DNA from 2 places in the Dyadobacter sp. HNCC25DJ184 genome. Region 1 is predicted to be linked to the other one. Evidence: riboswitches for the same ligand, from Rfam matches in the RefSeq annotation. Region 1 holds a riboswitch; the other holds the start of a gene.

Region 1 (3,181 bases):
GTCTTTTACACAAAACCGGATCTGCATGGATATATGGCAAAATTACAAATCCGAGTTTGGCGAGTTCTTCCGTTGCCTTCAGTGTTTCAATTGCATCGGGCATGAGGTATTTTGGATCGGGATGAATCTCAAGTTTAAGCCAATTTGTTTCCAGAGCTTCTCTCGCGAGCTGAGCAGCAAAAACTGCCTCCTTTGCATTTCTGACACCAGATGTATTCGGCAATAAATTGATATGGGCGTGATTCAGGTAGGAAAGTATATTGTCTTGCTCACCCCCAAGATCGACTCTCCGAAGAGCAACCGTCACGAGTTCCGAGCCCGAGGCAATGATGGATTCTTCCATAAGGGTAGCGGAACTAAACTTTCCCGTCCCGGTAAAAAGTCTTGACTTGAATTCTTTACCTGCTATTTTTAACATAATGCGTTGTTTATGAATGAGATAAGTTGAGATGGGTTGTCGCTATTGGTGATCGAACCTGATATAGCTACACCGTGTATTCCAATTTCTTTTAACAAGGAGATATCCTCCTTCACCACGCCGCCAATTGCTATTAGAGGCATATTCAATTTATATTGCTTCATTTTTTCAACGATTTCAGCATATCCTTCAAAACCCAATATCGGACTCAGATTCTTTTTTGTATTGGTAAATCTCAATGGGCCAATCCCCACATAATCAACACTTTCTGAAATTCGAAGCAACAGGTGCTCCCAGGTGTTGGCGGTGCCGCCGATGATGATATTATTCCCTGCTATTTGACGGGCTTCGGCAACAGGCATGTCTTCCAAGCCGAGATGAAGGCCATATGCATTTACCTCTCTCGCGATTTGAGGGTAATCATTGATTACTAATTTCGCGTCAAATTCATCGCACATGGTTTTTGCCTGGTGAGCCATATCCAATAAATCTTCGAAAGGATGGTTTTTGACCCTGAGTTGAATCAACCTGCATCCTCCGCGGAGCGCAAGTGATATGCTTTCAAGGTGACCACGCTCGGCTGTTTGATTTGAAATGAAGTGGAGTTTGTTTATCAATGCTTTACCTAGTTTTTAATGATTTCTTGGATATTTTTGAACGTGTCGACAGCATGCTCGGGATCGTTCCATATCGCGCCCAGCAATCCTGCTCCATCGAAATTCATTTTACGAACTTGATCTATATTAGCTTCGGTGACCCCACTCAGTGCAAATACTTTGGTCGATTTACCTGATTTGTCAATCACGAAATCATCGGTCAGGGAAGGTTCATAGCCTGGCTTTGAAATGCTGTTAAACACGGGTCCGTAAAACGCGTAATCAAAATGCATGATATCGTCGAGCTCCGAAATGTGATGAATGGAAGTGCTTAAAATGAAACCTTCATTTTTTCGTTGCTCAAGCCTATTCAAATCAGTCATCTTGCGCAACCGCTCAGTAAAATGTAACCTCTTCGATCCCATTGAAATTGCCATGTCGTGTTGCTGATGCCACGCGATCATAGGCCAGAACTCAACCCTAATAGTTAGCAATAGCGTCAATAATTCTTTCGGGCGTATATCCGGTTTTCGGATATGAAAGAACGAAAGGCCGCTCTCGAAAAGGCGATTGATAATTACACCTTCGAAAGGGACGGGATCGGGCGATGAGATCACGACTAACTCCATCTTATCCGCCTTGGGTAGCTCTTATGATACTTACTTTGTCAGTGGATTTCAGAAAAATAGTATTCCACTCGGCGCGGAGGACAACTTCGTTGTTGACGGCCACGGCTACCCCTTTTAATGAGCCCGGAAATAAATCGGAAAGGATCGAAAGGATTGTTGCGTTACTCTGAACTATCTGTAACTGATTGTTGATCAGGACCTCCATTCGTTAGCTGCGAAAAGTTAAGCTTCAGGAATGGAGTTTTAAACCCTAAGAGAAAGACGAGTACGGTTATAGGCGTACATTACTTTTTCCTTCGGCAGTATGAACTGCATCAGGTTCAAAGGGTATAATCTCAGACCACAACTGTGGACACCCCTAAAGCGCTGGTAAAACTATTGGAAATTAATGTAGATAAAAAATCTGCGTGATCAACTTTATAATAATATCCGCAAGTATTAATATAGTTTGGTAATTATAGAATAAATTTGAGCTTCAGAACGCTATCCTGACTAATTGAGTTTTTGTTAGCAAATGTGAAATGAAAGAGGTTTATTTTATTCACAACCTGTTAACTCGACGATAACACCGAAATACTGAGAATACATTGATGGAGCTTAAAATCAGAAACGCCACAAAGCACGATTTACCGACTTTATTGGAGATTATCAATGACACAATCAAGACATCCACCGCTATCTACGATTACGACGAAAGAACGCTTGAAGAGCAGACGGCATGGTTTGATAAAACACTCGAATCTGGGATGCCCATCATTGTGGCAGATGTGGAAGGAGAGGTGATCGGATATGGCTCTTACAATATATTTCGACCTAAAATAGGCTATCAATTCAGCGTAGAACATTCTATTTATCTTGATGAAAAATCGAGGGGAATGGGAGTTGGTGGTAAACTGTTAGTCGGGCTGATATACCGTGCGCGTGAACAAGGCTTGCATACCATGATTGCAGGCATAGATGCTGCAAACCGTGGAAGCATTGAGTTTCATAAGAAACATGGCTTTGTCGAAAAAGGATATCTGAAGGAAGTGGCTTATAAATTTGATCAATGGCTTGATCTGGTATTCATGCAGTTGCTTTTAGAATGAGGTGTTTTACCACAAGGGCACGAAGAATTTAATATCGAACATATGAAAAAGCCGGATGAATTCACGATTGTGATCCATCCGGCTTTTTTATGCTAATATATCAATGCGGTCTCCCCGTCTCTACATAAGTTTCTTCGTCGCCCGTTGGTTTTCCCTGCCACCACGACGCAAGGATCGAACCCGTAATATTCATCAAAGGCCCGAAAATAGCAGGTGCAAGACCAACAGTGGCCATTTTGCCCATTTCCTTTGCAATCCCTGATGCCAGACCGCCATTCTGCATACCTACCTCAATAGCAATTGTGCGGCAATCACGTTCCGACATTTTAAATAACCTGCCTGACCAATATCCCAGTGTATATCCTGATAGATTGTGAACCAAAACCAATAACAACAACATCGGTCCGATACTTAACAGACTGTCGCGTCCGGCTGCGGTGATGATGACGA
Region 2 (3,181 bases), on a different contig from region 1:
TACTTATCCTGATCACGATATTGCTCGTAATATCCTAAACCACGTACCAGAAATCCATTCAGATTCAAGGTGATTTTGTCGGTTAACGTATGTGAGGAAACCAGTTGATAATGATCCTGACGATAATTATCAACCTCATTTTTATAGGTATAATAATTATAAGTACGATCGTTGGAATTCAACAGATTTTGCGCATCCCGTTCGTTCAGCGAGTTTCGTTCAATATATGCGTTGATTCCTTCAATATCTCCGCGTACTTTGGCTTCCGGGCTTCCGTTCCATGATTGGTACGTCCTTTCTTTACCGCTAAATACATTCACCCTTACAAAACTTTTCTTGCCAAAATATCCGCCCGACAAATAATAAGAATGCAGGTTGGATGTAGCCCGATCCACAAATCCATCGGACGAAACTCTGGAAAGCCTGGCGTCAAAAGTAAATTTGTCTTTGATCAGACCTGTTCCCAGCTTCAGCGTATTCTTGAAAGTATTGAATGAACCTGCAGAGTTGTTGAGCTCAGCATAGGCTTCCGGCCGGAAAGTATTGGTATTGATATTTACGGTTGCTCCAAACGATCCCGCTCCGTTGGTGGAAGTTCCGACGCCGCGCTGGATTTGAATACTGCCGACAGAAGAAGCAAGATCGGGCATGTTTACCCAATATACACCCTGGCTTTCAGCATCGTTATAGGGAATTCCATTGACAGTCACATTGATACGCGTGGCGTCCGAACCACGGATTCTGATTCCGGTATATCCAACGCCGCCACCTGCATCGCTTGTTGACACGAGCGACGGAGTGAAGTTCAATAGGACAGGTAAATCCTGACCGAGATTTTGTTTGTTCAGAGTTTCCGCGGACACGTTGGTATATGCCATTGCGCTTTTGTCCGTAACGCGAGTCGCGTTGATAATCACTTCATCTGCCTGATATGTGCTTTTAATGAGATCTACATTTACCGGGCCCGATATATCCCGGACGTTCAGCTTAACGGTCTCATAACCAATATAGGAGATCTCGATAGACGGAGTGCTTTCAGCGATATTTTTCAGGGTAAAAGAACCCGAACCGTTGGTGGTGGTGCCACGGATATCGTTTGCTTTAATGGTTGCTCCGGAAAGCGGTTTATTGTCATCAGCATCGTGAACGGTGCCGGTAATTGTTCTTTGCGCCAAAACCGGAAAGGATATGGACAACAAAAGAAGTACTGTTTTCAGATAGGTCGTAACTTTTCGCATAGCGATAAAATTTGTTACGAGAGGCAAGGGGCCACCTATCGGGTTGTAAATTAATAAGTTAAAAAATTAAAACTCGCTTCAACATTTCAAATAAAACATAGGCCTCTGTTTTATTATGATCACGATTGAGCTTCTCTTCCTACGCCGGCATTACCCGGATCAGGTATTATGGGTATGATCTCAGCCCGTTTGGTAGGGCACCCCTTTGAGATTATGGTGCAAATATACGGAGAAAAATGGTTGAAACGATGGAATTATTGAGGGGGCCGTGTCAACACCTTTTGGCGTATTGGCTTAGTCCGAATCTGGAAACTGTATATTGTTTAAATTTTATATCAAATAGATTGAAAGAAGTCTCAATTTTACTATACCCGGATTCTCTCACATTTTCCGTATTTTTACTCTGATATCACGCTCATAGAAAACAGATTCCAATGCCTAGCCATACAGACACGAGCACAGTTAGTGCTGCCCAAAGTTCAATAGATCTCGAGTATCAATATGGTGCGCACAATTATAAACCGATGCCGGTTGTTCTCAAAAAGGGGCTTGGCGTACATGTTTGGGATGTGGAGGGAAAGCAATATCTGGATTTTCTGTCGGCCTATAGTGCAGTGAGTCAGGGACATTGCCATCCGCGTATTGTTGATGCGCTGATCCAACAGGCGCAGCAACTAACGCTTACGTCCAGAGCATTTTTCAACGATCGGCTAGGGGAATGCGAAAAATACATGGCTGAATATTTCGGTTATGATAAAGTATTGATGATGAATTCGGGTGTTGAAGGTGGCGAAACGGCACTGAAACTAACCCGGAAATGGGCATATAAAGTTAAAGGAATTGCTCCGAACCAAGCTAAAACGGTGTATGCTTCGGGGAATTTCTGGGGTCGAACACTGGCTGCTATTTCTTCTTCTACTGATCCTTCCAGTACCGGCGATTACGGGCCATTCTTGCCTGGATATGAAATTATCCCTTACGATGATCTGAATGCACTTGAGGATCTTTTCAAAAAAGATAAAAACATTGCGGGCTTTATGGTAGAGCCTATTCAGGGAGAAGCTGGGGTGGTTGTGCCACAGGCAGGATATTTGCAGGGAGTGCGGAAATTGTGTACAAAATATGATGTTCTTTTTATCGCTGACGAAGTGCAGACAGGAATTGGAAGGACAGGAAAAAGACTGGCTTGTGATTGGGAAGATGTGAAGCCGGATATTCTGGTTTTGGGAAAAGCACTTTCTGGAGGCACCATGCCGGTTTCAGCAGCCCTGGCCAACGATGAAGTGATGTTGACTATCGCCCCGGGAGAACACGGATCAACATATGGGGGAAACCCGCTGGCGTGTGCCGTCACCATAGCCGCCCTGCAAGTTGTGGAAGATGAAGATCTGGCTGGAAATGCTGAATCTATGGGTCTGTTATTTAGAAGAAGAATATCTGAGTTACAAAAACAATGTTCTCTGATTGAGCTCGTTAGGGGTAAGGGACTTTTGAATGCGATTGTAATTAACGACGATGAGGAAAGTGACACTGCGACAAAACTTTGTTATCAAATGATGGATAGAGGATTACTTTGCAAACCAACGCACGGCAATAAAATCCGTTTCGCACCTCCGCTTGTTATCAACGAAGCGCAGCTAAATCAGGCTTGTGATATTATTGAAGAAGTATTTCTTAACTATAAATAATAGAGGGGTGATTTGGAAGTTACCATCTCTATGGGAAAAGGTTGCAGGATTTCATTCATAAGAAAAAAAGCTATTCCTTGCGGCAATTCACTCATTCACACATTCTCTCATTGAATCTATATGAATCTAAAAGGACTTCTCGCGTTTTTGGTAATCGGTTTTATATTTCAAAGCTGTAAGGATAACCCCGTTGAACCAGATCCGGGCTCTGCGACTACCCTTACAACAAACAAGTGGATATATAGCGAAATGTCT

What was found. Region 1 has a riboswitch for thiamine pyrophosphate ahead of thiS (sulfur carrier protein ThiS). Riboswitches for the same ligand answer to the same signal wherever they lie in the genome.
Region 2: linked by a shared signal. The riboswitch ahead of AC1XUD_RS07355 (TonB-dependent receptor) and the one ahead of thiS (sulfur carrier protein ThiS) in region 1 are both predicted to bind thiamine pyrophosphate.

Annotation. Positions count from the first base shown of each region.
Region 1 is NZ_JBXHAQ010000001.1:540,511-543,691, forward strand. It holds gene AC1XUD_RS02075 (HisA/HisF-related TIM barrel protein) at 1-418, opposite strand, end outside; gene AC1XUD_RS02080 (thiamine phosphate synthase) at 412-1,035, opposite strand; gene AC1XUD_RS02085 (thiamine phosphate synthase) at 1,044-1,643, opposite strand; gene thiS (sulfur carrier protein ThiS) at 1,645-1,848, opposite strand; TPP riboswitch at 1,918-2,013, opposite strand; gene AC1XUD_RS02095 (GNAT family N-acetyltransferase) at 2,234-2,731, shown strand; gene AC1XUD_RS02100 (bile acid:sodium symporter family protein) at 2,832-3,181, opposite strand, start outside.
Region 2 is NZ_JBXHAQ010000004.1:88,441-91,621, reverse strand. It holds gene AC1XUD_RS07355 (TonB-dependent receptor) at 1-1,238, opposite strand, end outside; TPP riboswitch at 1,358-1,453, opposite strand; gene rocD (ornithine--oxo-acid transaminase) at 1,673-2,926, shown strand; gene AC1XUD_RS07345 (S41 family peptidase) at 3,047-3,181, shown strand, end outside.